One region of the Arthrobacter sp. SAFR-179 genome, then DNA from elsewhere that is predicted to be linked to it. Evidence: predicted binding sites of a transcription regulator. Region 1 holds the regulator's gene; the other holds the start of a gene.

Region 1 (15,042 bases):
AGGCCGGGGAAACCCACCGGCTGTCCGGCCGCTCCCAGGACCAGCGGCTGGTGCACTTCTCGGTCCCTGACGGTGCTCCTGCCCCCAGGCCCGGGGACCTCGTCACCGTCACCATCACCGAGGCCGCGGCCTTCCACCTGGTGGCCGATCCCACTGCCCAGGATTACAGCCTGCGCCGCTCACGCGCAGGGGATGCCTGGGACAGGTCCCAGGCTGACTCCTGCGGTGCGCCGGCCCCGGGTACCGGCGACGGACCCAAGGCTGTCTCCCTGGGCATGCCCTCGCTGCCGCTGCGCACCCGCTGAAGGTGGCTGCCCCGCCCGTCATCGCCGTCGTCGGCCCCACCGGCTCCGGTAAATCCGACCTCGCCGTCAACCTCGCATTGGAACTGAACGGCGAGGTCATTAACGCCGATGCCATGCAGTTCTACCGCGGCATGGACATCGGCACCGCCAAGATCACGATGGCCGAGCGCAGGGGAGTGCCGCACCACCTCCTGGACATCCTGGACGTAACGCAGGAAGCCAGCGTCTCGGACTTCCAGCAGCAGGCCCGGGACGTCATCGAGGACATCCATTCCCGCGGCAAACGCGCAATCCTTGCCGGCGGCTCCGGGCTGTACGTGCGGGCCGCCCTGGATGTCCTGGAATTCCCGGGCACGGAACCAACACTGCGTGCCCGGCTGGAGGCGGAGCACGCGCAGCTGGGCACCCAGGTGCTCCTGGACCGGTTGAGGGCAGTAGATCCGGCATCCGCTGACAGGGTCTCGGACGCGCGGCGGATCATCCGCGCCCTGGAGGTCCATGAACTGACCGGAAGGCCCTTCAGTTCCTTCATGCCCCGCCGGGAGTATTACCAGCCGGCGGTCCAGGTGGGTCTGGGCGTGGACCGGGAGGTCCTGCGGGAGCGGCTGGCGGCACGGGTGCACCGGATGGTGGAGTCCGGCCTGCTGGAGGAAGTCCGGCTGCTCGATGCCCGGGGCCTGCGGCGGGGTAAAACCGCCTCACGCGCACTTGGCTATGCGCAGTTCCTGCGGGTGGTCGACGGCACGGCGACCGTTGCAGACGCCGCGGAGGAGACCATCGTGGCCACCCGGCAGTTCGCCCGCCGCCAGCTGACCTGGTTCCGCGCCGACCCCCGCATCAGCTGGCTGGACTGGCAGGATCCGGGACTCGTTGGCAAGGCAGCGGAGTTGTGCCGGTAGCTGCGGTTTCAGCGCCGGCAGGATGCGCCGCTACGCTTGGGACCATGAATGCAACCCCCGCCGAAACCACCGGAACCGTCCCGCACACGCTGAGCGGGCTCCGCTTCTCCAAGGGGCACGGGACCGGCAACGATTTCGTCCTGGTGGCCGACCCTGAAGGCGCCCACGTCATCGGCGCGGACCAGGCCGCCGCGCTCTGCGACCGGCACCGGGGGATCGGCGCCGACGGCCTGATCCGGGCCGTCCCTTCCCGTTTCCTGCCCGAGGGCCGGGAACTGCTCACCGAAGCCCCGGACGCGGAATGGTTCATGGACTACCGCAACGCCGACGGCTCACTGTCTGAAATGTGCGGCAACGGGGTCAGGGTGTTCGTCCACTTCCTGCGGTCCGAGGGCCTGATCGATCTGCCCGACGGCGGATCGCTCACCATCGGCACCCGCGGCGGGGTAAAGACCGTGGTCCGGACAGGAAACGGGTATGCCGTGGACATGGGCCCCTGGGAGTTCATCTTCCCCGGGGAGGCAAGCGCCAAGGCCATGGATTCCCTGGTCACCGCCGACGGACTGGAAGTTGCCCGTCCTGCCTTGTCCGTGAGCATGGGGAACCCGCACACGGTAGTGGCCCTCGCGGAACTGGACGAACTCAAAGGTACCCGGCTCTTCACCGCACCCAAGGTCGATCCGGTACCCCCCAACGGGACCAACGTGGAGTTCGTGGTCCCCGCGGAGCCGCTGGTCCATGAAGGTGTGGGCTCTGTGACCATGCGGGTGCACGAACGCGGTGTGGGGGAGACCCAGTCCTGCGGAACCGGGGCCTGCGCCGCGGCCGTGGCCATCCGGCACTGGGCCGGAGCGGAAGCCCCCGATGCCTGGCGGGTCCACGTTCCTGGCGGTGTGGTGGGCGTGAAGTTCTTTGCCGGCCCCGGCGGCCATGAGCACGTGGAACTCAGCGGCCCCGCCGTTATTGTTGCGAGCGGGACGCTTTCGTAACCTTCAGGATCCGGAAGGACTTTGACGTGGACTCGCGCGTCACGCTGAAGGAACTGTCCAGTTCAGCGGCCAGCCAGCGCTGCAGGGAGTCCGAGCCCAGGTTCTTCTGCACCACTAGCCATGCAGTCCCGCCCTCTGCCAGGCGCGGAAGCCACAGCTTGAGCAGCGCGTGCAGTTCGTCCTTGCCGATCCTGATGGGCGGGTTGGACCAGATGGTGTCGAACCGCAGGTCGGGGTCTACCTCCTGGGGAGTGCTGGCCACGACGTTGGACAGTCCCAGTGAAGCCGCGTTTTCGTTGGTGAGGGTGACGCAGCGTTCGTTGACATCCACTGCATAGACCTTTGACCCGGGCGCCAGCAGTGCCATGGTGAGCGCGATGGGACCCCAGCCGCATCCGATATCCAGCAGGTTTCCCGTGGGGTGCGGCGCCGGAACTTCGGCCAGGAGCACCGCTGTACCCTTGTCGATCCCGTCCGGGCTGAAGATGCCCGTGGAAGTCTGGAGCCTGCGCGTTTCACCGGCCAACTCCACGGTCAGGGGCTTCCGGGTGAAGGGGCCGGCGGGGGACGTGCTGAAATAGTGTGCGGACTCCATAACTGGCCAGAGTAGTTCCCCTTGCAGCGTAATGGGAAACCGTGCAAAACCCGCTCTGCTACGCTGGATCGCATGTTCCTGATCTTCGAGTAGCCGGCACGGGCCACGCCCGTCCCGCAGCCTGTCCTCCAGTGACAGCCCGTTCCGCAGCGATGCAGGTTTTAAGCCTTCCGCTTGTGCACCGGCCAGACCCAACTGTCTGTCCCGGCAGCCGGACGATACTCGAAAGTCAGCCTCCTGCTGCACTTCCCGCTGTTTTCCGGCCCCATTTTGCCCCGCCGCCGTCCTGACGCGGCATCCCCGGCCCCGGCATTGCAGCCGGCCGCCACAAAAACAGGAGTATTGCATGACCGCAGGCCGTCAGCCCAGCGCGAATACGTTCCAACTTCCAACCAATCAGCACTATTCTGGAATTGCCGAATCTTCAAAGGAGACCATGACCAGCCAGCCCAACACCGGTTCCGATCCAGCCGCCCAGGACATGAGTCCGCAGGAGATCCAGGCTGTCATCGACCGGATCCTCGCCAAGGACGTCCCGGCCAAGAATGTCAGCACGCCCGCCGGTGAGGGCAGCGGCAATGGAAAAGCGGTGCTCGGCAAGGCACAGGCAATTTCCCGCCTCGACGAAGAACACTCAACCTACGACGGCGACCAGCAGGACCTCGAGGAACGGCGCGCGCTGCGCCGAAGGGCAGGCCTGTCCACCGAACTCGAAGACGTCACCGAAGTCGAGTACCGCCAGCTCCGCCTGGAGCGGGTGGTCCTGGCCGGGCTGTGGTCCGAGGGCACCCTTGCGGACGCCGAAAACTCACTGCGTGAGCTGGCAGCCCTCGCCGAGACTGCCGGCTCCGAAGTCCTGGACGGGCTGGTGCAGCGCCGCGACAAGCCGGACCCGGGAACCTTCCTGGGTTCAGGCAAGGCACTCGAACTCAAGGACATTGTCATGTCCACCGGTGCAGACACCGTGGTGGTGGACGCTGAACTGGCGCCTTCCCAGCGCCGTGGCCTTGAGGACATCGTCAAGGTCAAGGTCATCGACCGTACGGCCCTGATCCTTGACATCTTCGCCCAGCACGCCAAGAGCCGCGAAGGCAAGGCCCAGGTGGAGCTTGCGCAGCTGGAATACCTGCTTCCCCGCCTGCGCGGCTGGGGCGAGTCGATGTCCCGCCAGGCCGGTGGCCAGGTGGGCGGCGCTGCCGCCGGCATGGGCTCCCGTGGCCCCGGTGAGACCAAGATCGAACTGGACCGGCGCCGGATCCGTACCCGCATGGCCAAGCTGCGGCGTGAAATCGCCGCGATGAAGCCGGCACGCGAGACCAAACGGGCCAACCGCCGTCGTAATGAAGTGCCCTCCGTGGCCATTGCAGGGTACACCAACGCCGGAAAATCCTCCCTCCTCAACCGGCTTACGGACGCCGGAGTCCTGGTGGAGAACGCGCTGTTCGCCACCCTGGATCCCACCGTCCGCAAGGCGGAAACCGCGGACGGCCTCGGCTACACCCTGGCGGACACTGTCGGATTCGTCCGCTCGCTGCCCACCCAGCTGGTGGAGGCCTTCCGCTCCACCCTCGAGGAGGTGGCGGACTCGGACCTGATCCTGCACGTGGTGGACGTTTCGCATCCCGATCCCGAAGGACAGATCGCTGCCGTCCGGAAGGTCTTCAGCGAAGTTGATGCCCGCAAGGTGCCGGAAATCATCGTGTTGAACAAGGCCGATGCGGCCGACCCCTTCGTGGTGGAGCGTCTGAAGCAGCGCGAGCCACGCCACGTGGTGGTCTCCGCCCGCACCGGTGAGGGCATTCCTGAACTGCTGAAGGCCATCAGCGAATCGATTCCCCGGCCTTCGGTCAAGATGGACGTGCTCATCCCTTACGACCGCGGAGACCTGATCAGCAAGCTCCACGAGTCCGACGCCGAAATCCTCAACGTGGACCACGTTGAGGCAGGGACCAGGGCTGAGGTGAAGGTCCGCGAGGGCCTGGCGTCCGAACTGGAACCATTCGTCGTCGATGAGTGATCCCGCGGCCGGCGAAGCCCCGCAGACGGACGGCGAGCAGTTCGTCATTGAACTGCTCGACCGTGCCGTCGCGGGCATGGGCGGACAAAGCCGCACCGGACAGCACGAAATGGCCCGGCAGGTGGCCCGGGCCATCGAAACGGGCAACCACCTGCTGGTCCAGGCCGGCACCGGGACGGGAAAATCTCTGGCCTACCTGGTGCCGCTGATCGCCCACGCCCTTGAGAGCAACAAGCCGGCGTTGGTGTCCACGGCAACGCTGGCACTGCAGACGCAGATTGTTGGCAGGGACCTGCCACGGCTGCTGAAGAACATCACCCCTGCCCTGGAACGGCCCGTCAAGGTTGCCCTGGTGAAGGGACGGTCCAACTACGTCTGCCGCCACAAACTCGAAGGCGGTTTCCCTTCCGAGGAGCCCTCCGAAGGGCAGCTTTTTTCCCTGGGCGAAGACACCAGTGTCCCGCACTTCGCCGCGTCCGTGGGCGGCCCCTCCTCGCAACTTGGCAAGGAAGTGGTGCGGCTCCGCGAGTGGGCGGAGAAAACGGCCACCGGCGACCGGGACGAGCTCCTCCCCGGCGTGACAGACCGTGCCTGGCGACAGGTGTCCGTTACCTCCATGGAGTGCCTGGGCGCCCAGAAATGCCCCATGGCCGCCGAGTGCTTTAGCGAGCTGGCGCGGCAGGACGCCGCCGAGGCCGATGTGGTGGTAACCAACCATGCCATGCTGGCTGTCAGCGCATTCGAAGGGCTTGCAGTCCTGCCCGAGTATGACGTCGTGGTGGTGGACGAAGCCCACGAACTCCAGGACCGGGTTACCGGCGCCGTGTCCGGGCAGCTGTCCGTAGCCATGGTCCACGCTGCCGCGTCCGGCGCCCGCAAACATACCGCCATCACCGTTGACGCCCTGAACGCCGCAGCCGACAACCTCGAGCTGGCCCTTGCCGGCGCGCCGAACGGCCTGCTCCCCAACGGCCTGAACGACGAACAGCTGGACTGCATCGACCAGCTGCGGGAGGCCTGCCGCGCCGCGTTGTCAGATTCCAAGGGGGACAGCAACACCACTGCCGACGGCGGCCGGCAGCTGGCGCGGTCCCGCCTCATGCTCATCCTGGAACTGTGTGAGCGGCTGATCGCTGCCCGGGAAAACCGGGAAGTCGTCTGGTTTTCCCGCGCCGGCACCTTCGATCCAGGCCAGGGATACACGCAGCCCGATGACAGCGCGCCGGTGCTGATCAACATCGCACCGCTGTCCGTTGCCGGAAGGTTGCGGGAAGGCCTTTTCGCCGGGCACACCGTCGTGTTGACCTCCGCAACGCTGGCGATTGGCTCGGCTTTCGAACCCGCAGCCGGGGGATTGGGCCTCATCGGTGAGGGCGCCCCCAGCTGGACGGGGGTGGATGTCGGCTCGCCCTTCGATTACCCCAAACAGGGCATCCTCTATGTGGCCGGCCACCTGCCAAAACCCGGCCGTGGTGTTTCCCCTGAGGCGCTGGAGGAACTGGAAGCGCTCATCAAAGCGTCGGGCGGGGGTGCACTGTGCCTGTTTTCGTCGCGCCGGGCGGCTGAAGAGGCCGCCGACGCCCTCCGGCCCAAGCTCGATGTGACTGTACTCTGCCAGGGTGAATCGACCATGACAGCTCTGGTCAAGCAGTTCGCGGACGAACCGGACACCTGCCTTTTCGGGACGATGTCCCTGTGGCAGGGAGTTGACGTTCCGGGAGGCTCCTGCCGCCTGGTGGTGATCGACCGCATACCGTTCCCCAGGCCGGACGATCCGCTGATGACGGCGCGTTCCCGTGCCGTGGCGCAGGCGGGCGGGAACGGCTTCATGTCGGTGTCGGCCACGCACGCTGCCATCCGGCTGGCCCAGGGCGCCGGCCGGCTGATCCGGTCCACTGGAGACAAAGGTGTGGTGGCCGTTCTGGATTCCCGACTGGCGACAGAGCGCTATGCAGGCTTCCTGCGGGGAGCGCTCCCGCCGTTCTGGGCCACCACGGACCGCAGTAAGGCACTGGCCGCGTTGACCCGGCTTGGGGCGGACGCGGCCAGATAGCTGGTGTCCAGGGATAACACCCGGTAAACCGACGGACCGTCGGCTAAAGTGAACGTGGCCAGTGGATCCTTAGCCAAAAGGAACGGCTAAAGGGAACGCAGGACCGAGACCACTTTGCCCATGATGGTGGCGTGATCTCCCAAGATGGGTTCGTACTGGGTGTTCTGGGGGAGCAGCCAGGTGTGGCCGTCGCGCTGGCGGAACGTCTTGACGGTTGCCTCGTCATCAAGCAAAGCCGCAACAATGTCCCCGTTGGCGGCGTCCGCCTGGCGCCTCACCACCACCCAGTCACCGTCACAGATGGCCGCGTCCACCATGGAATCGCCTGCCACCCGTAGCATGAAAAGTTCGCCCTGGCCAACGAGCTGGCGGGGGAGCGGCATGACGTCTTCGACGAGCTGCTCGGCGAGGATGGGGCCGCCGGCAGCAATCCGGCCAACCAACGGAACCATGGCCGTATCAAGGGCAGTGGGGAGTTCGGTCACCGTGGCTCCGCTGCCCTGGGCCTGGGGAGCAGGAGATGTGCCTGCTGCCTTGCCGCCGCCGTCCAACGTGAGCGGCATCAGGACTTCCATGGCGCGCGGCCGCTTGGGATCGCGCCGCAGGTAACCCAGCTTTTCCAGTTGCGAGAGCTGGTGGGTCACGCTGGACAGGCTCGCCAGGCCCACGGTGTCGCCGATCTCGCGCATGGAGGGCGGGTAGCCATTTTCATTGACTGAGCGCTGGATCGTTTCGAGGATCTTCTTCTGCCGCGGCGTCAAACCCTTGGCTGTCTTCTTCGATTGCGGGGCGGTCCTGCCCCCGGCGGCTGCTGCTGCCATATTCGCCAATGCCTTTCGCTTGCCGCCGGACCTTTCGCCTGGCGCTGTTCCGCAGCGCCACCGGAAGGACTGCCACTGTCATTGTCAGACCCTGCTGATCAACTTCAGTGGTGGTTGTTCTTTGGTTTCAAAACTAGGCCAGCCACATGGGTTTTTCAAACATTTGTTCTAGCGAGTCTCGACATTATTCGTTGATAGGTGCTAAAACTTAACAAGCAAAGTTCGAACATGTGTTCTAACCAGTGCTTGCCCTATTCGAAGACGTGGCCGGAAGTGGTTGGCGGCCACGGAACACATCGAGGGGCAGCTGGCTGGGTGGACACCCGGGCAGCACGGCAGGTCCAGGAGGGCTCAGTTCATGTCAGCTATATCTCTTCATCAGGTTTCACTCCCGCAGCCGGTTTCCCTGCGGGGGCGGAAGACTTCAAAGCGCTCGATTTCTGCAAAGAGCGGCGGCCCATCAGCAGCGCCTTTGCGGCTCACGCGGCGGGGGCAGATCGTCCTAATCGGAGTGCCTCTAGTACTTCTCGCCGTCCTGCTGGTGTCCCTGTCCGGACTCTTCAACTCGCCGGCCAAAGCCTCAGATTCCGCTGCTGACCTGGCCGTAACGCCCACGGTCACGGTAACGGTGCAGGCCGGGCAGTCGCTGTGGTCAATCGCCGGGGCCGTTGCTCCGGACCGGGATGCACGGGACGTGGTGGCAGACATCGTCCAGCTCAACAACCTTTCCGCCGGCGCCGTCCTGCCTGGCCAGCAACTCTTCGTCCCCACACGCTAAGCGGGATGCGGGTGTCGGCCCCGGAAGAAACCCGGCCAATTGCCCGCCACGCCCTTGGCGAACAGCACCCGTCACATTTTCCGGTGGTTGCCCCGGCAACTAAACTGTTCAGGTGAACGACCAGCTAGAACGTCTGAACCGGCTTCCCCTCCGCAGCAATCTTCGTGGGCTGACCCCGTACGGAGCACCCCAGCTGGACGTCCCCATCCTGCTGAACGTCAATGAGAACACCCATGGTGTTCCTGCAGACGTGCGTGCCGCCATAAGCGCCGCAGTTACGGAGGCTGCCGCGGGGCTCAACCGCTATCCGGACCGGGAGTTCACCGAACTGCGGAAAGCATTGGCGGAATACCTGGGCCACGGGCTCGATGAAACCAACCTTTGGGCAGCCAACGGCTCCAATGAAGTCCTGCAGCAGATCCTCCAGGCCTTTGGCGGCCCGGGGCGCACCGCGCTCGGCTTCCCGCCCACGTATTCCATGTACCCCCTGCTGGCCAGCGGAACGGACACCGCATACATCACCGGTCAACGCGCGGAAGGCTATGACCTGAGCGCAGAGTCCGCCGCCCGGCAGGTCAAGGAACTGCAGCCGAACATCGTGTTTCTTTGCTCGCCCAACAATCCCACCGGGACCGGCCTGGGACTGGATGTCGTTGAGGCTGTGTATGAGGCCGGCGAGGCAAGCCAGGCCATTGTGATCGTCGACGAGGCCTACCACGAGTTCGCGCACGACGGGACTCCCAGTGCCCTGACCCTGCTGCCCGGACGGGAGCGGCTGATCGTTTCCCGGACCATGAGCAAGGCCTTCGCCCTGGCCGGCGCCCGGCTTGGCTACATGGCGGCCGCCCCGGAGGTCACCGACGCGCTGCGGCTGGTACGCCTGCCGTACCACCTGTCCGCGATCACCCAGGCGACGGCCCTGGCCGCCCTCCAACACCGTGAAGCGCTGATGGCTGATGTCCAGGACATCAAGAAGCAGCGCGACCGGATCGTGACGGAACTGACCCGGATGGGCCTCGCCCCGGCCGCGTCGGACTCCAACTACGTGTTCTTTGGCGGCTTGGAAAACCCGCACCAGGTCTGGCAGGAGCTGTTGGATGCGGGGGTGCTCATCCGCGACGTGGGAATTCCCGGCCACCTTCGGGTCACTGCAGGCACTGAGGCGGAAACCACAGCCTTCCTTACATCCCTGGAGCGCATCCTTGCGGGCCAGGCCGCGCTTCCCGCCTAGACTTGATACAGCGGCGCTGGACGCCTTGAACCACTTCCTCTCCCACTAAGGATCCTTCAGCATGAGTCCCACCGGATTGAATACGGCCGCGGCCCGGACCGCCCGTATGGAGCGTGCCACGAGCGAGTCCTCCGTACTCGTGGAGATCAACCTCGACGGAACCGGCGTATCGGACATCGATACCTCTGTGCCGTTCTACGATCACATGCTCACGGCGCTGTGCAAGCACTCCCTGATCGACATGACGGTCAAGGCCACGGGTGACACCCACATCGACGTCCACCACACAGTGGAGGACGTGGCCATCACCTTCGGCGAGGTCCTCCGGACCGCCCTGGGCAACAAGGCCGGGATCCGCCGGTTCGGCGAAGCCACCGTGCCGCTGGACGAAGCGCTTGCCAACGCTGTGGTGGACGTCTCCGGGCGTCCTTACCTGGTGCACGGCGGCGAGCCCGCCGGTCAGGAGTACCACCTGATCGGCGGCCACTTCACCGGTTCCCTGACCCGCCACGTTTTCGAGGCGATCACGCTGCACGCGGGCATCTGCCTGCACATGAACGTGCTCGCCGGCCGGGACCCGCACCACATCGTCGAGGCACAGTTCAAGGCCTTCGCACGCGCCCTCCGCGCCGCCGTCGAACCCGATCCCCGGGTCGAGGGCATCCCCTCCACCAAGGGGGCGCTGTGAGCGGGCAGGTCCTGAAGGACGGCGCCATCATCGACCCGTCCGCTTCACGCAAGCTGCCTTCACCCGAGGGCAAGCCCACAGTCACCGTGCTCGACTACGGCTCCGGGAACGTGCGATCCGCTGTACGTGCCCTGGAACGTGCCGGAGCGGAAGTGATCCTCAGCGCCAAGCCTGAAGATGTACTGAACGCGGACGGTCTGGTGGTCCCGGGTGTGGGTGCCTTCGAAACCGTCATGCGCGAACTTAAGGCCGTTGACGGAATCCGGCTCATTGGCAGGCGGGTGGCAGGCGGCCGCCCCGTGCTTGGCATTTGCGTGGGCCTCCAGGTCCTCTTCGAAGCCGGAGTGGAGCACGGCACCGAAGCCGAGGGCATCGGTGAGTGGCCGGGCAAGGTCGAGGCACTCCGCGCCGAAGTGGTTCCGCACATGGGCTGGAACACCGTCAAGGTCCCGGAAGGCTCCAAACTCTTCGCCGGCCTCGAAAACGAACGGTTCTATTTCGTGCACTCATATGGCGTGCAGGAATGGAACTTCGACGTCATCCAGCCCCGGATGGCGCCGCCCCTGGTGACCTGGTCTGAACACGGCGGCCCGTTTATCGCGGCGGTCGAGAACGGCCCCCTCTGCGCCACCCAGTTCCACCCCGAGAAGTCCGGCGACGCCGGCGCGCGGCTCCTGCGCAACTGGGTGGAAGGCCTGCGCAAGCCGGTTGGCGGCCAACCTGCTGCAGCGCCGGCCGATGCCGGCAGCGACGTCTAGATGTGGTCCGTACTCCTGACGGGTCTCGCCGGCATTCTCATCGGCGGCGGCATCTCCTTCCGGCAGCAGCACAAGCCGCTCTGGACCCAGATCGGGTTCTACGTGCTGGCCGCCATGTCACTGCTCGCCGCCTACCTGCTGACGCTGCCGGCGGGCTGACCGCCGCCGTGGCGTCAGTGCCATGCCGGCCTGCACGCCCTGCCCCACCCAGCCTTTGCCCGAACCGAAGAACCAACATCGAGGATGAGTATGACCACCGCACATGACCTGCCGGTACTTGAACTGCTGCCTGCCGTCGACGTCGTCAACGGCCAGGCCGTCCGGCTGGTCCAGGGCGAGGCCGGCAGCGAAACCAGCTACGGAACGCCCCTTGAAGCTGCACTGAACTGGCAGCAGCAGGGCGCCGAGTGGGTGCACCTGGTGGACCTGGACGCCGCTTTCGGCCGCGGCTCCAATGCTGACCTGCTCCGTGAAGTTGTGGGCCGGCTGGACATCAAGGTGGAGCTCTCCGGCGGACTCCGTGATGACCAGACCCTGGAGGCCGCCCTTGACCTGGGTGTGGCGCGGGTCAACCTGGGGACGGCTGCGCTGGAGAACCCGGAGTGGACTCAGCGGGCCATCGAGCGCTTTGGCGACAAAATCGCCGTCGGCCTTGACGTCCGCGGGACAACCCTGGCCGGCCGGGGCTGGACCAAGGAAGGCGGAGACCTCTGGGACGTGCTGGGCCGCCTCGAGGAGGCCGGCTGCTCCCGTTACGTCGTGACCGACGTGACCAAGGACGGCACGCTGCAGGGACCCAACGTCGAACTCCTCCGCCAGATGGTGGAAAAGACCGGCAAGCCTGTGGTTGCTTCCGGCGGCATCTCCAGCCTGGATGACCTGAAGGTCCTCCGGTCGCTGGTCCCCCTGGGCGTCGAAGGCGCCATCGTGGGCAAGGCCCTGTACGCAGGCGCCTTCACCTTGCCTGAGGCCCTCGACGTCGCCGGCCGTCGCTAGAACCGGCCTATTCACCCATGCCTAATCTCGAAGAGCCGGGGCCCCCGGCAGCCCGCCAACTGCCCGGTCACATCGCGGCAGCCTTGGCCGGTGCCGGCGGCGCCACGGATTCCGCGGGCCAGCCATGGGCAGGACGCAGCCTTGCCGGTGACGCTGGGAAGATCCACAACTTCGAGGACGACGACGGCACGGCCGACGCCGGCTACCTCACCGCTGTCGCCGCGCTCCGGCAGGGGACGGGAGACGAAGCCGGCGTCGTCGCCGCCCTTGCAACGGCACGGGTCTTCATTCCGATTGTTGCGCAGCTGGCCGAAGAGGCTGAATCAGCCCACGGGCTGCACGCCGACAAGCAGGCAGATATGGCCCTGGTGACGCTGAAGGCGGCCGATGGCAGGACCGCCCTCCCCGCATTCACCTCGGCGGCCGCCCTGGCCGCCTGGCATCCGGAGGCCCGGCCCGTCGCCGTGTACGCTGCACGGGCGGCCCTGTCGGCTGTCGCGGAAGGCGCCGAGCTCCTGGTCCTGGACCCGGGAGCAGACGTGACGTTCGTGGTGCGCCGCCCCGGCGTCTGGGCACTGGCACAGCAGCACGGCTGGACCCCTTCGTACAACGACCCCGAACTGGCCGATGAGATGTCCCGCGCGGCCTCCGGTTTCGCCGCCATCCGCAGCATCCGGCTTTTGCCGGGCAGGGGAGTAGTGGCCAGCACAGCCGACGGCTCCGTGCTCCCGGGCGGCGGAGCCGGGCCGGAGCTCCAGGTGGTGCTGTACCTCGAGGACGGCCTGGATGCCGCCGGGGTCCAGGAGTTGGTGGCCGGCCTGCAGTCGGAGTGGTCACGGAATGTATTGTTTGGGGAGCGCGTCGACTCCCTGGAAATCAAACTGAGGCGCGCTCCCGACTAGCGGCAGCCGGATGGGTGATCCCCGCCAGCGCTGCGGCATACCCTGAAGGACCGCTTCGTGAATTTCGCTCTCTACCGGGAGTTGCTCGCCATCCGGCCGATCCGCCGGCTGCTGCTGGTGGGCATGATTGCCCGCATCCCGCACTCGGCCGCCGGGGTGCTCCTGACCCTGCATATCGTCCTTACCCTGGGTCAGGGCTATGCCGCTGCCGGTGCCGCCGCAGCCGTCATGACGATCGGCATTGCCCTGGGCGCTCCATGGCGGGGCAGACGCGTTGACGCCGTGGGACTGCGGACCGCACTTATCCCGTCCGTGATCTCGGAGACGGTGATTTGGTCTGTCGTGCCGCACGTTTCCTACCAGTGGCTCCTCCCGCTGGTCTTCGTGGGCGGCCTGCTCACCCTCCCCATCTTCAGCGTGGTCCGGCAGTCCCTTGGCGTCCTGGCGGAGGGCGACCAGCGGCGCACCGCCTTCGCCCTGGACGCCATCACAACGGAAATGGTCTTCATGATCGGCCCTGCCGCCGGCGCTGTGGTGGCCACCAGTGGATTCACCATTGCCGGGTTGACCGTGGTGGGCGTGGCCACGTCCCTCGCAGGGTTGTTCCTTATGTGGTTCAACCCGCCCACCCGCAGTTCGGGGCAAACCCTCGAATGCGTCGAGGATGAGCAGCACGCAGCGGAAGTCGCCGTCGTCTCCACCGCGCCGGCCCACGTCCAGGAAGCGGCCGCGGAGCTGGCGCCGGCCGGGGCGGCCAGCAGTGCTGCACAGGGACTGCGCGGAAGGCTGGCAGGCGGCTTTGCGTGGTTCACCGCAACGGTCGCGGCACTCTTCGCCGTTGCCGCCGGCGCCGGCATGGTGTTGAGCGGCACCGACGTCGGCATTGTTGCGGCGCTGCAAACCGGCGGACACCAGAGTGAAATCGGCATCGTCTTCGTCTTCTGGTGCGCCGCGTCTGTGGTGGGCGGGCTCATCTACGGCGCCATGCACCGGCCCATCCCGCCTGTCATCCTGCTGCTGGGAATGGCGGCACTGACCCTGCCCATGGCTTTTGCCCACGACACCTGGACCCTGGCTTTCGTCTCCGTCCTGCCGGGCCTGCTCTGCGCTCCCGTACTCTCCGCGGCCTCCGAAAAAGTCGCGGACCTGGTGTCCGAGGAGCGGCGGGGGGAGGCCATGGGCTGGTACGGCTCGGCCCTCACCGCAGGTGTTGCCCTCGGTTCGCCGCGGGCCGGCATCTTCATCGACATCATGGGGCCGTCCGGGGGCTTCGTTTCGGTCGGCGCCGCCGGCGTCGTCCTGTGCCTGGTGGGCCTCGTCCTCCAGCAGCGCCGCCGGAAAGCCGTCGCCTGATACCCGTCTCCTCATCGATTGCTCCCCACCGGCACCCTAACCTCGCAAGCTCGGCCAGGGAACCCTGCCGGCCTGCCCATCGATTGCTGCGTAAACGTCGTTTTGGGCTGGGAAAACGGCAGGTACGGAGCAATCGATGGAGTTAAAGCGCGACGGCGGGACGACCTTGAAAGGCCGTCCCGCCGTCGGACGCTGCTGGGGTGGGTTTTTTCCTTAGTTCACTGCCCCGGTGTACTTTTCGCCTGGGCCCTTGCCCGGTGCGTCCGGAATCAGCGACTCCTCGCGGAAGGCCAGCTGCAGGGACCGCAGACCGTCGCGCAAGGGACCGGCGTGCTGTGAACCGATTTCGGGGGCGGCGGCGGTGACCAGGCCGGCCAGTGCGGTGATCAGTTTCCGGGCCTCGTCCAGGTCCTTGAGTTCGGCCGCGTTGTCCTCCGCGGCCAGGCCAAGCTTGACCGCGGCGGCGCTCATGAGGTGCACGGCGGCCGTGGTGATGACCTCGATGGCGGGTACTTCCGAGATGTCGCGGATCTGTTGTGAAACGTCTGCGCCTGCGTCGCCGGGCTCGAAGACGTACGAATTACTGTCTGGGGTGCTCATACTGGTAAGCTTGACACAGACCGACTGGATGGCGTTATTTTCAGAGATTGTCCCAAC
Region 2 (15,042 bases), on a different contig from region 1:
GTAGCAGGTCCGGCCGCGGTAGACGATGAGGGCCTCTTCGTCAGTCCTGTTCGGGCCTACACAGAACGGGCAGTCGTTTTCGTTCTTGAACTGGTGCTGCCCGCCCTTGATGTAGGCCATGCGGTGCGGAGTCCACAGGCGCTGGAAGGCGTCGGGGACACCGGCGAGGGCAAAGTCGTCGGTAACGCCGGCATCGCCTGGATATCCTGCGCCTGTGTTCTCCTGCACTGTGCTGCTTCCGTTCGGCTAGCTGGTCCGGTTGCGGACGGCGTCGGTGATCCGCTTGACTGCTTCCGCAACCGGCACGCCGTTGTCCTGGCTGCCGTCGCGGAATCGGAATGAAACTGCGCCCGCCTCCGCGTCGTCGCCGCCGGCGATCAGCACGAACGGGATCTTGTCCTTGCTGGCGGTGCGGATCTTCTTGGGGAACCGGTCCGACGTGGTGTCCACCTCGGCGCGGATACCCTCCGCCTTAAGCTGGTCGACGACGTCGAACATGTACTCGTTGAACGCCTCCGCCACGGGGATGCCCACCACCTGGACCGGAGCCAGCCATGCGGGGAACGCTCCGGCGTAGTGCTCGGTGAGGACGCCCATGAACCGCTCCACCGAGCCGAAGAGCGCACGGTGGATCATCACCGGACGCTGCCGGCTGCCGTCGGCGGCCTGAAATTCGAGTTCGAAGCGCTCGGGCAGGTTGAAGTCCAGCTGGATGGTGGACATCTGCCAGGTACGGCCCAGCGCGTCCTTGGCCTGCACGGAAATCTTGGGACCGTAGAAAGCGGCTCCGCCTGGATCCGGCACCAGTTCCAGCCCGGACTCCTGGGCCACCTCGGAAAGGGTCCTGGTGGCTTCCTCCCAGGTGGCGTCGTCGCCAACGTACTTCTCCGGGTCCTTGGTGGACAGCTCCAGGTAGAAGTCGTTCAGCCCGTAGTCCTTGAGCAGGTCCAGGACGAAGGTCAGGGTCTTGGTGAGCTCGTCCTTCATCTGCTCGCGGGTGCAGTAGATGTGGGCGTCGTCCTGTGTCATGCCACGGACGCGGGTGAGGCCGTGCACCACGCCGGACTTCTCGTAGCGGTAGACCGATCCGAATTCGAACAGCCGCAGCGGCAGTTCGCGGTAGGACCGGCCGCGGGAGCGGAAGATGAGGTTGTGCATGGGGCAGTTCATCGGCTTCAGGTAGTAATCCTGGCCGGGTTTGCGCACGGTGCCGTCCTCATTGAGTTCGGCGTCGACGTGCATGGCGGGGAACATGCCGTCCTTGTACCAGTCCAGGTGCCCGGAGACCTCGTACAGGTGGCCCTTGGTGATGTGCGGGGTGTAGACGAACTCGTAGCCGGCCTCAACGTGCCGCTGGCGCGAGTAGTCCTCCATCTCCTTGCGGATGATGCCGCCTTTGGGGTGGAAGACGGGCAGGCCGGAGCCCAGCTCGTCCGGGAAGGAGAAGAGGTCCAGCTCCGAACCGAGCTTGCGGTGGTCGCGCCGCTCGGCCTCGGCGATGCGCTCCTGGTATGCCTTCAGGGCGTCCTTGGTGGGCCAGGCGGTGCCGTAGATGCGCTGCAGCTGCTGGTTCTTCTGGTTGCCCAGCCAGTAGGCCGACGACGACCGGGTCAGCGCGAAGGCGTTGGAGATCATCTTGGTGTTGGGCAGGTGCGGGCCGCGGCAAAGGTCGCACCAGACGGTGGTGCCTTCCTTGCGCTCCACGTTGTCGTAGATGGTGATGTCGCCGGCGCCGACCTCCACGTTGACGCCCTCGCCGGCCTCGGCGGCGTCGTTCTTCTTTCCCAGCAGTTCGAGCTTGTAGGGCTCGTTCTTCATGGCTTCGCGGGCCTCGTCCTCGGAGACGACGCGGCGGACGAACTTCTGGTTCTGGTTGACGATCTTGAGCATCATTTTTTCGAGGGTCTTGAGGTCCTCGGGGGTGAAGGGCTCGGCAACGTCGAAGTCGAAGTAGAAACCATCGGTGATGTAGGGGCCGATGCCAAGCTTGGCGTCGGGACGCAGCTGCTGCACGGCCTGGGCCATGACGTGGGCGGTGGAGTGGCGGAGGACGTTCAGGCCATCGGGGGAATCAATGGTGACGCCTTCCACCTCGGCGCCTTCGGGAAGTTCCTGGTCAAGGTCCTTCAGCTCACCGTTAACGCGGGCCACAACGACGTCACGGCGCTCAAAGAAGAGTTCCGCACCGGTTGTCCCGGTAGTCACCTTGGTCTCTTCGCCATCGACGAGAAGGGTGATCTGCTGGGCATCTGACACGGGTGTCTCCTATTCAAAGTTAAGGCTTCATAGCTTGTGGCATACGGGGACCACAGCCAGCCACCGTCAATGCTATCGGTTCAGGTAAGGGCCGACCAACGCGGCACACAGCACCGTTAGCCGTTAAAACCGGTGATGGCCAGTGTCCTGCTGATGCCGTCCAGGGGATGAGGGACGTCCTGGGCAGCGGCCGGTGTGGCTTCCGGGAAGGGCAATGTCTCCGTCCGGCTCAGGTCCCAGGCCATGCTTGCACTCAGGCTGATCCCCCGGGGGCCGGTCCTTCGGGTGGTGCCCCGGATCAACAACAGGCGGGTTCCAAACAGGAGCGGCCCGGCACTTTCCTGGGCTTCATGGAAGAAGACGGAATCGACGCAGCCCGTGCCGTCGTCGATGCTGATGAACACCACCCTCCTGCCGCCACGCATGGGCGGAGTCTGGGTGGCCACCCGCACTCCTGCCACCAGCACTTCTGTCCCATTGCGAAGGCTGAGGAGTTTATCGGAAGTGGTGACGCCCATCCTGTCCAGCAGGGGCCGGTGGCTGTCCATCAAGTGCGTGCTGACATCCACGGCCATGAGGTCAAGTTCTGCCCGGACGTTTTCCACCAGCGTTGGGGCTGGGAGCCCGGGCTTGATGTTGCGCAGTTCTATATCGCCCAAGGGAAGGGACAATTGCCCTTCCAGCACGTCCACCCCTTTACGGGCGCCGTTGGCCGACTGGAGCTGCTGCAGGTGGTGAACCAGGTCAGCCCGGTTTGCCACTCCCCCTGCTTCCTTGTGCAGGGCATCAAAGGCTCCAAGCTGCGCGAGCCGCCGGATGCTTGGCTTGCTGAGCCGCGAGCGCGCGCGGAGGTCCGCCAGTGAGTCATACGGCTGGCCGGCGACTGTCCGCTTCAATTCGGCAGCCGACAGCCCGTAGATCCCGTTCAGGCTGAGCCGGATCCCGAGCCTGCCGGCGTCCCGGCCGGACCCGATCCGCTCCACCCGGTATTCGGCTTTGCTCCGGTTGATGTCCAGGGGAAGGATGGGAATGCCCAGCCGGCGGGCTTCGGCCACCAGCAGCCTCTTGGGATACATCCCGGGATCGTGCTCCCACAAGCCGGCAAGGAACGCTTCAGGGTGGTGTGTCTTCAGCCATGCGGACTGGTAGGTGGGGACGGCGAATGCTGCCCCGTGGGCTTTGCAGAAACCGAAACTGGCAAAGGACTTCAAAGTCCCCCAGACCTTGTCCACCACCTCAGGGGTGTACCCCCTGGCCTTGGCGTTCCGCCGGAAGTACTCCTCCACCTGCGCTTCACCGGTCTCGTTGCTCAACGCCCTGCGGAACTCGTCGGCCTTGGCCAGCCCGCATCCGGTCATGATGTCGAGGGTCTTCAGGATCTGTTCGTGGAACACCGTGACGCCATGGGTTTCCTGCAGCACCGGTTTAAGGTCCGGGTGGGGATAGACCTCGGGGGCGAACCCGTGCCGGTGTTCCAGGAAGGGCCGCACCATGTCGGATTTCATGGGTCCGGGACGGAACAGCGAAATATCGATGATGAGGTCGTTGAACTCCCGGGGCGCCATCTTCCCAATCAGTTCCCGCTGCCCCGGGGATTCAATCTGGAAGCAGCCAAGGGTATGTGTGCTTCTGATCAGTTCATAAGTGGGTTCGTCGTCGAGGGGGACGGCGTTGAGGTCGATCCGGCCGTCCCCGGCGATGTAGTCAGGGCCTGTGCCGTCAGGCCCTGCCGGATGCTTTCCCGCTGCCACCACCTCTTCCTTGCTGGGATGGATGCGGATGATCTCACGGACCGCGAAGGCCATGGCGCTTTGCATGCGCACGCCCAGGACATCGAGTTTGAGCATGCCCATGGGGTCCATGTCGTGTTTGTCGAACTGGCTCATGGGCAGCCCGAGGCCGCTTGGCTGGACCGGGGTGCGGTCCAGGAGCGTGGCATCGCCCAGGATCACCCCGCACGGGTGCATGGAGATGTGGCGGGGCAGCCGGTCCAGGCGTTCGGTGAGGTCCACCAGCAGGTCAAGCTGCTGGTTCCCGTCAGTGTCGCGCTGCTCCACCCTGCCGGCGAACTCACGGAGTTCGGGTTTTTCCTGCAGGGCTTCACGGAACTTCCGGGCGGAAAAGCGCCACAACTGCTTGGCGATCTCCCCCACCTCGCCGTCGTCCATGCCCAGCGCCAGCCCGGCGTCGCGGACCGCCCCCCGCGCCCGGTATCCGTTTTGCATGCTCATCAGGGTGACCCGCTCTGAACCGAACCGGTCAAAAATCCTGCGGTACACGTTGTGGCGTTCGGCGCTCTCAACATCAATGTCGATGTCCGGCAGCGTGGCACGGTCGTTGGACAGGAACCGTTCAAAAATCAGGTCGTGCTGGAGGGGATTCACATGGCTGACCTCGATCAGGTAGTTGACCAGACTGGAGGCACCGGATCCCCTGGCAGCCGCCCTGACCCCCATGTCCTGGATCATCCGGGACACCTCCGCCACCGTCAGGAAATAGGAGGAAAAACCGAGGTTGTTGATGATGCCAAGCTCATGCTCCAGCCGGGACAGCATCTCCTGTTCCCGCTTGCCGGTGATTCCCGGGAAACGCCTGCCGATCCCTGCATGGCAGCGCTGGATCAGTTCAGAGTGTGGATCCTGGCTGATGCCAATCACAGAGGCTTCAGGAACCACGGGTTGCTTCCAGCCCATATCAGTGGTGGGGTCTATCCGGCAGAGGTCGGCGAGCGCTTCTGTCTGCGCCATCAGCTGTTTGAGGTCGGCGGCACCATACCCGGCAGCGGAAATGATTTCCTTTCCCAGCCCCAGCATCTGTTCCGGGGTTTTCAGCCAGCCCTGCCCGGTAGGCTGCAGAAGCGGTTCCCCTGCCAGTTCGGGAAGGGACTTCAGCGTCCGGGCAGAGTCCAGGACATCGGCGGTTGGTGCGCCGTCCGCGGCGCAGTACCTGACCGCGTTGGTGAGGATTGCGGGTACATGGTGTTCCTCGGCGAGCCTGAGCATGCGGACCGCATGAGCGGTGCTGAACGGAGTCCCCGGAGCGCTGAGCTGGGAGACGATCTCCGCCACCACAGTTCCTTCGGGCATGGCATCGAGCCATTGCTTGAACAGGGTCCGGGGACGAATGTAGCGCCGGCCTCCCATGGCCCGTCCGACGTCGGAATCCGGCCCAATCAGGACGGTCAGCACCGGCTTGAGGGTTTGGGGGTCAAGGGTGCGGGAAGCGAGTTCGCCCCGGGTGACGGCGGCCGGCACGGCGCCTCCGGCTTTGCCCGAGGTCCTGGCATGGGCATCGGACACCAGCCGGCACAGCGCACGGTACCCGACACCATGATTGTTGCCGCGCGCAAGCACCACCACCCTGCCGGCTACCTGCGTGCGGTGATCGCCGTCGTCGTCAAAAACCGCAAGGTCCACCCCCACAATGGGGTCGATGCCCGCCGCCATGCATGCCTTGAGGTGCTTGATGGTGCCGTACAGTCCGTCCCGGTCGGTGCAGGCAAGGGCAGTAGCGCCGTCTGCCGCGGCCGCCATTGCCAGCTCTTCAGGCCAGGAGACGCCGTAGTGGGCGCTGAATGCCGTGGAAACGTGGAGGTGGGTAAAGCTCATGCTGTTCGAGGTTCAGACTGTTCTATGGTCATGCTGTTTTAGGGCGAAGAGCGTCATGGATCCGCAGCAGCCGCCAACGGCCACTGCGGATATGGCGGGTCAGGTCAAGGGTGAGCGGATCCGAGCCGCCAGGTTCCCCCGGCCCTGCTGAACGGGATGCCACCGGGGCAGGCTGCACCTGGACCCGCCAGATTTCGTGGTCCACTACGCCTGGTCCGCTTCCCAGCGGAGCCCGGCTGTCCTCCGCCCACCATTGCCGGCGTTCATACCACCGGACGGGTTCGGCGCAGACGAGGTACGCCTTTCCTGACCAGGTCAAGGATTCAGGCTGTCCGGCAGCAGAACACACCACGTCAACGGACTCGCTGAACATGCCCATGCGCGCCTCCCTGACCGAACTACCTGACATGTATTCGAATATGTATTCGAATAAATCCAGTCTACGCCGGGAGGCCGGCAAAACATAGGCGGGGGTGGACGGAGCGTGCGGCAGGTAGCAGGATGATGGCATGAGTACCGATGACGCACTCCTGAAGCAGGCAAGCATCAAGACGCAGGACTCCACCCTCGTTGCACGGTTCGATATCGACGGCGCCATTCCGGATTCCGGCGCCTACGTGGTGGGCCTGATGGGAGCCTCGCCCGACTATTCAATGCAACGCCGGCTGTGCATTGAATTCATGAACGGGGAGGCAATTGCCTGCTACTCGTTCAACCGGGACCAGGGAATCGAGGAAGACTACGACCTGTCCGGAGTGTCCCACTCGGAAAACAGCATCACCGGAAGCTTTCCCCTCACCGCCCTGAACGGGCTCGGGCAGGGGCATGTCCTGTCAGCCTTCAGCGAGGCGGACGGACGGGAGTTCCAGCACGGGGTGCCGGTGGAGGAAACCCTTTAGGGGCTCCCTCCACCGCATCCTGTACATCAGCTGTTTTTGTTGTGGATCCGCAGTTCAAGTTCAATGAACGCGGAGATCATCGCCCGGTAGGTTGATTCGACGATGTCCGGATCGATGTCCTTTTTCTCCGCGGCGGACCGGACATGTTCAATGATCCGCTCCACCCGGCCCGGGGCACGCACCTCGGCGTCGTCGCCCTTGAGCGTCCCGGCGATCCTGATCAGCCGTTCGCGGCGGGCGATCAGGGTGACAATCTGTTCATCCACCTCGTCAACGGCAACCCGAACGGCAGCGAGCTGTTCCTTGTCGGCCCGGGCATCCCTATCGTTTCCTTGAATTGTCGCCATCATCTGACAGTATCGAAGCATGGAGCCCAGAGTCGACTTTATCTCCCTCGGAGTCCGCAATGTTCCGGAATCGCGCGCCTTCTACGTTGACGGCCTCGGCTGGCCGGTCCACCGGGAGGTTGCCGGGGAGGTGCTGTTCATCCAGGTGAATAACGGCCTGGTGCTCTCCCTCTGGGACGTACGCCAGATGCAGGCCGAAGCAGTCACCGGCCCGCCCGCAGGCGTCCCCTCCATCACGCTCAGCCACAACGTGCAAAGCCCCGAAAAGGTGGACAGAGTCATGGCGGAGGCTGCGGCGGCAGGCGCGGCCATCATTGCTGAACCGGTCACCAAGCCATGGGGCGGCTACACAGGCTACTTCGCCGACCCCGACGGATTCCGCTGGGAGGTGGCGTACAACCCCACTTGGGGAGTGGACGACGCCGGCCGGGTCACCGTGTGAGGCCTGCCGCACCATGGCGGCGGCTGCTAGAACAGGGCTTCCACCGGGCGGATCAGTTCCGGGCCGTTGTTCCGAACATTGCCCACTTCCTTGCCGACGGAATCCACCGTCCAGTCGGCGGCCGCATTCTTGACCCCGGACCGCACCAGGTCCACGAGCCCGGCGGCGTCATCCGCCTGCGGGTCCAGCCAGGCTTTCATCGTGTCCCTGTCCATGGGCAGGGGGACACGGTCATGCAGCTCCGTCAGCTTCCCAAAGATGGTGGACTCCGAGCCCGGCGGCGGTGTGTCTGCCGTGAGGATGGACGTTGAGAGCAGCCAGCGGCCCGGCTCCCCTTCGGGAACGGACGGATCCTTCCACCACTCGTAAAGACCCGCGAAGACCACCCCGTGGTCCTTGCCCGGGTGCACGTAGTAGGGCTGCTTGGACTTTCCCGGACCCTGCTTCCATTCGTAATAGCCATCAGCCGGGACCGCGCAGCGCCGGGACTGGACCGCCTTCCGGAACGCCGGCTTTTCAAGCACAGATTCACTCCGGGCGTTGATCATGCGGGAGCCGATGCCGGGATCCTTGGCCCAGGACGGGACAAGGCCCCAGCGTGCCACGTGCAGCTGTCGTACCTGCCGGGGCGCGGCAGTGTCTTCCACCAGGCGTTCCAGCACGATCGGCACGGCGTCGGTCGGGGCCACATTCCACGACGGCGGAATGGTGACCTCGTTCTCCAGCTCGGCATCGAATTCGGCCAGGAGGTCCCCCACGGCACGTGCCATTACGTAGCGTCCACACATGGCACCAGCTTGCCACCGCCCACCACGTACTGTCATCCAACGCCACTGCGGGCCTTCAACACCGGGGAATACTGCCGGCCGCGCTACGGTTGACGGGAAGGAAACCTTTCAAACGACGTTTAGGAGATCCCTGTGGACTTCACTCCCGAATCCGGCACCATCACCATGTTCTCCACCACCTGGTGCGGCTACTGCAACCGGCTGAAGAAGCAGCTGGACGCGCAGGGCATCGGCTACACGGAAATCAACATCGAAGAGGTGGACGGCACCGCCGACCTCGTGGAGCAGCTGAACGGCGGCAACCGCACGGTTCCCACGGTGCTGTTCCCTGACGGTTCCGCGGCCACCAACCCGTCGGCCGCCGAGGTCAAGAGCCGCCTGGCTGCCTGACCGCCCATTAACCCGCGGCATCGCCGCAACCCAGTGCGGGTCATGCCCCCAGGCTGCTGAACGAAGCAGCTTCCAGGGTGGCATGGCCCGCATATGTTTCCAGCAGGGCCTGCTCCACGGCTGCCACGTCCAGGCCGGGGACCAGGTCGTTGGCGGCGCCGGCGGTGGCAGGATCCCAGTCCAGGCCGAGTGCAGCATAGGTGTCGGTAAGCACCTTGCGGATCGGGGCTGAATCCTCCACCACAACAACTGAGCTGAAGAGCCAGCCGCCGGAAACCACTCGCTGCGCCGTGCCCACCAGTTTCACCCGCCGGGAGTTGTCCGCCGGATCCGTTCCATGCACGCTGTATTCACCGGGACAGTACTCCCCCGGGATCTCGCCCACCGCTGCCTGCACCCCGACACTCCGCAGCGCCTGCGCGAACAGCTCACCGAAGTAGCCGAACCGGGTTTTGGAACCGGCGACGGCGTCCGCGTCCGGTTCGATGTGGTCCACCACCAGGGTGCCCTGGTGGTATGCGGCCGCACGGCCGCCTGCCCGCCGGACCAGGGGTTCGAAGCCGTTGTCCCGGCAGGCCCGCGCTGCCGCGTCGAAGCCTGGCAGGCGGGTGTCCCGTTGCCCGAACGCAACGGTGGGAGCGGGGCGGTACAGCCGCAGGGTGGGGCCAATGCCGCCGTTCCTGGCCCGGGCCAACAGTTCCAGGCCGAATTCGAGGTCCCGTCCCGCGCCAAGGGACACGTCCTGGCGCACCACGGTGAGCGTGCGGAGTCCAGTACCGGTGGGGTGCATCTTGGAAAGCTCCTGGGTTGAGGGTGGACGGGCCTTCCTTAGGTTACGCCCGACGGCGGCAGCGGCCTTAACGCCCCCGGCGCCCCGCCCACAGGGCGTGCAGCAGCGGAAGGGATGACGTGGCCATCAGCACGTTGCCGAACGCCAGGTCGTCGGCGCGCACAATGGCGCCGGCCACCAGCAGGCCACCGAAAACCACGGCGGAGCCGATCCGCCTTCCCGCCCGTTCCAGCCGCGCTGCCTGCCGCTCCAGCCGCGGAACTGCCACCTGCAGCGAACCCTCCTCAAGCCGGCCGGCCAGGGCATCCAGCCGGCCTGGCAGGCGGAGAGCCACGCCGGCGGCGTCCACCGCCTGCCTGGCCACGTCCTGGACAAGGTTGCCGCGCTCGGTGCGCAGCAGCTGCGCCGCATAGGGTTCCACCGAGTCCCAAAGGTTGAAGCGTTCGTCCAGGGCGCTGCACACCCCGGATGTCAGGGACATGGCGCGGATGATCAGCAGGAAATTCTCCGGCAGCTGGAACGGCAGCGAGCGGACCACATCACCGAACTCCACCGCGAAATCGCGGAACTCCCGGGGGTCAACTTCGCGGAGCTCGGCAAAGCCCATCCCGCCGAAGCGGGCAAAAAGCTGGGTCATGGCGCGTTCCAGGCCCACGCTGTCCGCTGAGGGCATCAGGACGCCCACGTCGTTGATCGCCGCCACCAGTCCCTTGCCGTCGCGGGCGGCTGCGGCGATCAGGAGCTTCCGCAGGCCGCTGCGTGTGGAGGCAGTAACCTCCCCCATCATGCCGAAGTCGATGAACGTCAGTTTCCAGGGAAGTCCGCCTGCGCCCGCAGGGGCCGGGGTGACGAAAATGTTCCCCGGGTGCGGGTCGGCATGGAAGAAGCCGTTGGTGAACAGCTGGTCAAACATAATGGCGGCAAACACCGGGGCAACCGCGGCGGGATCGATGCCGGCAGCGCGGAGTGCGCGGACATCGGTGATTTTGATGGCCGTAACGTCCTCGAGTGTCAGCACGCGGCGGGTTGTCCGTTCCCAGACAACTTCAGGTACAGCCACCCGCTCATCGCCGGCAAAATCGGCCGCGAAGCGCTCGGCGTTGACTGCCTCGTGCAGGTAATCAACCTCCTGCAGGCTGATCTGCGCGAATTCCTCCACCAGCGCGCGCATGTCGGCGCGGCGGGAGACCAGCCGGATGTGGCTTAGCCACCCGGCCACCTTCCGCAGCGCGGCCAGGTCGACGTCGACAATGGCACCGATGCCCGGACGCTGCACCTTCAGGACCACGGCGTCCAGTCCCGTGTCCCCGGCGTCCAGGGCGTTCAAGCGCGCCCGGTGGGCCTGGCCCAGCGAAGCGGCTGCAATCGGCGACTCGTCCACCGAGGCGAACACCCGGTCCGGGGACGCGCCCAGTTCCCCTGCGGCCAGGGCAGCGATTCCCGGGAAGGCTACCGGCGGCACTTCATCCTGCAGCCCTTCGAGCTCCTTCGTGATCTCCGGAGGCAGGACGTCAAGCCTGGAGGACAGGAACTGGCCCACCTTGATCATCAGGCCGCCGAGCTCCACGGCCAGGTCATGGAACCGCCGCGCAAAGCGCTGCATCCGCCGCGAACGCGTCCGGGCGGCGACCCCGCCAAGACCGATCCGCGGCAGGAACAGCTCGAACCACCACGTGGCAGCAAGGTTCGCGGCGGCGAAGCGCAGGATCCGCCGGTAGCGCCCGCGGTGCTCCCGCACAGCGGATGGCGGGTCTGCCCTGGCATGGACGACCGGGGACACCCGGTCAGTCCTGGGCGAGGATGGAGTAGAGCCGGCGGCGGGCCTCGTCCAATACCGCCGCTGCCTGCTGCACCTGTTCGGGTGAGCCTGTCCGACCTACCTGCGCAGCCGCCTGCGCCAGTTCAATCCCGGCCTTGGGGAGGGAACCGATTCCGCCGCTGCCCATGCCAGCCACGGGGTCCCAAGGCGCAGATCCATGCTGGGCCGCCACCTCCTCGCGGCCGGCTTCGGTCAACGAATAGATCTTCCGCCCGTTGGATTCCTCGGCGCTGATGGATCCTTCATCGGCCAGCAGCTGCAGCGTGGGATAGACCGAACCTGCGCTCGGCTTCCAGCTGCCGCCGCTGCGCTCCTCGATCTCCCGGATGATCTGGTAGCCATGCATCGGCCGTTCCGCAAGGAGGGCCAGCACCGCTGCCCGCACCTCGCCTTTCCCGGCACGGGTTCCAACCCGCTTCTCAAACCGGGAGCGCAGCTCCTCAACGGCCTGCCACATGCCATCGAGGTTGTTCCCGCCGAATCCCCCCACAGGGTGTGAAGCACGCATGATTGAACTCCTTTGCCGATCGCGAACGATATACAACGATACTCAGCGATATATGCCGCGCGCCATAGCCTGGGACAACGGCACAGGCGGCGGCAGTGGCAGGATCTGCGCAGCGTCGGGAGTGATGCAGCGTCAGGACCTGCGCAGCGTCAGGATCTGTTCAGCCCGCCCGAACGGGCCCTGCCGGTCGTGCAGGACGGTGGACGTGAGACCGATTCCGTCGCGGCCAAACGACACCGCGTTATCCAGTCCCAGCCATTCGCCCTCCGGCCGGCGGTACATGTGGATCTGCAGGTCCAGGTTGGGGAACGAGTAGCTGTCCTTGCCCGGCGGCACGCGGGCGGCGATACCGTTCGCGGTGTCCACGAGGCCCATGAGCCGCGCGAAGTCCCCGCTGTCCGCACGGTCGGTGAGGGGGTGGTCGGTACGGAGCCACACTTTTCCGGCCCCCGGCCTGTGCCCTTCGGCCACCCGCATCTCAAGGGACCGGATGTAGCCTCCGGGCCATACGGCGGCCCCATCGTAGGGCTTGCATTCGTCAGGGCCGGGTATTGCAGAATCCTCGATGGCGGCCACCTCCGCAGTGTCACTGGTCTGCAGCCGCCACCCTGTAGCCCGGATCGCGGTCCGGCCCCCAGCCACCAGCTCCGCCTGCACCAGCTCGATGGTCCTGCCGGGCCGCAGCGTGGTGGTGTCGATGCGGAACTCGCCGCCCGGGATCAGCCCGAGGATTTCGTAGCTGATCCGGCCCATCCGCATGTCCTCACGCGGCTGGTGCCGTTCCAGGACATCTGCCATAAGTCCTGAAGCGGGAGCCATGTGCTGTTCGTGGACGTTCCAGGCACCCTGGGCATGGATAGTGGACCGGAACCGGCCACCGCCGAGTTCCTGGTAGTAGAAATTGCCTTCGGCGAGCTCGGGCAGGTCTGCAGTCAAGGCTGGCCCCTTACGGAAAGTCAGTGAATTGGCACTAACTCTATCCCGAGCGGGCTGTGGAGGACGCGCTGCAGCAGGCAACGAAATGTTGGAGGGTGAGCCGGGCAATCGGACTAGAGTAAGGAACTGGTCCTGTCAGCAACCCTCAAAAGAGGTTCCATGCGCGTCATCAGCTACAACCTCCGCAAGCACAAGGCCAGCGGCGAGCTCCTCGCCCTGGCCAGGAACCATGACATCGATGCCCTGTGCCTCCAGGAAGTGGATTCCAGTGACCTTCCGGAGACCCTTGGCCCCCTGCATTTGGCAGATGTCACCAAGGGCAACCGGCTGGGGCTTGCCATCTACTACCGGACCAGCCGCTTCACCGCGCTGGACACCCAATCCTTCGCCCTGAAGAAATCCATGCATGACCGGGTCCTGGCCCCGGCCCATGAGCGGCTCATCGGAACGCGGGTCATGGACAACGAAACCCAGCATGAGTTGGTGATCGGCTCATTCCACGCAGCGCCGCTGACGGCATCAAACTCGCTGCGCAGGAAGCAGATCCATGCAGCGCACGCCGAACTGCTGAGCATGGGCAAGGGCCTGATGACGCTGATGGTGGGCGACTTCAACTACCCGTTCTTCACCAAGAACCTGGACATGCACATGAAGAACTCAGGGTATGCCCTCTCGCTCAGCAACAGGCGGACCTACACGCGGTACAAGGTATTCAAAGGCCATTTCGACTTCGCCACATCACTTGGCCTGGACATCGCCAGCGTGGAAACGCTGCCGCGCGGCAACTCTGACCACCTGCCCATCCTCGTGACCGCCGAGTACGGCGAGGGCTACTAGCCCGAAACGCGGCCCCGGGAATACCCCCATGCTCAGCAGTTAGGAGTTACGGCGTGGGCAACCGGTAGATGCGTGCGTCGGCGTTGCTGAAGACGAGCTCCACGCCGTCCTGGGCCTTCAGCCAGTCTTCCAGTTCCGCATAGTTGCCCGGTGTGCTTTGGCCTTGGAGCTCAAGGCTTGCCTCTGTTGACCGCATGAGCAGCACGAAGCCACCTGCAGGGTTGTGCCGGGCGTAGTTGTAGAAGATTGGACCGCACGTCGCTGCCGCGAAGTCCCGCCGGCACAACTCGTCCATGGTGCGGTACCGGTGTTCCAGGTAGGCGTCGCTTCGCCACGGGGTGGGGTGGGCAGCGGAAATGATCGCCGCCCCGTGCGGTGCGAGCCGCTCAACTTCGGCGACCGCGGCCGTCTCACTATCGGTAAAGATGTCGAACTTTGTGTTCCCGAACCTGCTGGTCTCGATCAGCACGGACAGCAGCAGGAAAGTGGTAATCAGGCCCATCACTGCCGGGAACCGAAGACGGGTGCCGCCGTCCTTTGGCAGCAGGACAACTGAGGCCTGCAGGGCGATGAAGGGCAGCGCGAACAACGAGACGCGGATAAGCATTTCTCCGCCGTATGACTGCATCGGGAAGAGCAACAGCGGCGTGACGGCAAGAAGGACCACCCGGATGTCGAGGCGCTTCCTGCGCCAGTCGTGTACCGCCCCTGCCGCAGCAAGTGCCCACAGTACGAGGGTCAGGATCATCCGGACCTTCACCACCAGCGAGTGGCCAGGGGTCCCGGTCACGCGGTTAACGACGTTCGCCGCGATCGCGCCCTGGAATCCTGCATCCTCGAGGGGCGGGTGTCCGATGAGATAGGCACTGGCGGGGTAAACCAGCCAGAGTGCAAGCACCACAGCCGTGATCAGGGGCAACCGGCTGGTCCAGAGACGCCCGCTGAGGCTGACCGCGGTCATGGCAATAAGCATCATGAAGGGAGTCAGTTGGTGGCTTGCAGAGATGACCGTGACAAGCAGGAGGGCGACGACGAATGCGGCTACCCGGTGCTGTGGCCGGTGTTCCCGAGGTGACCTCCCCCGCCACCAAACCGCGAGTTCATAGGGGCGGAAGCCGCGGAACGTGCCGGCATGTGCGGCCAACGGGCCGACGAGCAGGGCGATCACGACCAGGTACAGGAAGAAGGCGAAGGCCTGGGGCGACAGGTAGTCCTGGTCCTGCCAGTTGCCGAGGCAGAAGAGCCAGAGCACAAGCCAGAGCCGCTGCCGGTCAGCGGTCAGGGACCGTGTAAGGACCCCCAGGGCCGCGAGCCACAAACCTACGTCAAGCACCGGAGCCCACAGGGCTATGCTGACCGGTTCGAGTCCTGTTGCCTTGATGACCGTGGCGAGGAGGGCAAAGAAGCCGGGCCAGTTGAAGT

Evidence for each region. The regulator LexA, encoded in region 1, represses DNA repair genes until DNA is damaged. The targets are predictions, from matches to a motif close to TCGAACANNTGTTCGA.
Region 2: a site for LexA is predicted at 6,278-6,293, ahead of ACR65K_RS05935 (DUF6504 family protein). Genes of this name have one in related genera too.

What each region holds. Positions count from the first base shown of each region.
Region 1 is NZ_JBPFDM010000003.1:30,885-45,926, reverse strand. It holds gene miaB (tRNA (N6-isopentenyl adenosine(37)-C2)-methylthiotransferase MiaB) at 1-305, shown strand, start outside; gene miaA (tRNA (adenosine(37)-N6)-dimethylallyltransferase MiaA) at 308-1,204, shown strand; gene dapF (diaminopimelate epimerase) at 1,249-2,193, shown strand; gene ACR65K_RS07115 (class I SAM-dependent methyltransferase) at 2,165-2,788, opposite strand; gene hflX (GTPase HflX) at 3,225-4,805, shown strand; gene ACR65K_RS07105 (ATP-dependent DNA helicase) at 4,798-6,858, shown strand; gene lexA (transcriptional repressor LexA) at 6,945-7,679, opposite strand; gene ACR65K_RS07095 (LysM peptidoglycan-binding domain-containing protein) at 8,116-8,457, shown strand; gene ACR65K_RS07090 (histidinol-phosphate transaminase) at 8,570-9,688, shown strand; gene hisB (imidazoleglycerol-phosphate dehydratase HisB) at 9,750-10,376, shown strand; gene hisH (imidazole glycerol phosphate synthase subunit HisH) at 10,373-11,134, shown strand; gene ACR65K_RS07075 (CG2302 family histidine operon protein) at 11,135-11,293, shown strand; gene priA (bifunctional 1-(5-phosphoribosyl)-5-((5-phosphoribosylamino)methylideneamino)imidazole-4-carboxamide isomerase/phosphoribosylanthranilate isomerase PriA) at 11,384-12,130, shown strand; gene ACR65K_RS07065 (SseB family protein) at 12,148-13,032, shown strand; gene ACR65K_RS07060 (MFS transporter) at 13,090-14,385, shown strand; gene ACR65K_RS07055 (DUF1844 domain-containing protein) at 14,599-14,985, opposite strand.
Region 2 is NZ_JBPFDM010000002.1:339,958-354,999, forward strand. It holds gene ACR65K_RS05920 (HIT family protein) at 1-228, opposite strand, end outside; gene thrS (threonine--tRNA ligase) at 247-2,256, opposite strand; gene ACR65K_RS05930 (DNA polymerase III subunit alpha) at 2,373-5,864, opposite strand; gene ACR65K_RS05935 (DUF6504 family protein) at 5,893-6,243, opposite strand; gene ACR65K_RS05940 (hypothetical protein) at 6,374-6,763, shown strand; gene ACR65K_RS05945 (chorismate mutase) at 6,790-7,113, opposite strand; gene ACR65K_RS05950 (VOC family protein) at 7,130-7,552, shown strand; gene ACR65K_RS05955 (SOS response-associated peptidase) at 7,579-8,340, opposite strand; gene ACR65K_RS05960 (mycoredoxin) at 8,473-8,730, shown strand; gene ACR65K_RS05965 (lipoate--protein ligase family protein) at 8,771-9,520, opposite strand; gene ACR65K_RS05970 (ABC1 kinase family protein) at 9,588-11,300, opposite strand; gene ACR65K_RS05975 (PadR family transcriptional regulator) at 11,305-11,847, opposite strand; gene ACR65K_RS05980 (thioesterase family protein) at 11,980-12,783, opposite strand; gene ACR65K_RS05985 (endonuclease/exonuclease/phosphatase family protein) at 12,943-13,620, shown strand; gene ACR65K_RS05990 (glycosyltransferase) at 13,667-15,042, opposite strand, start outside.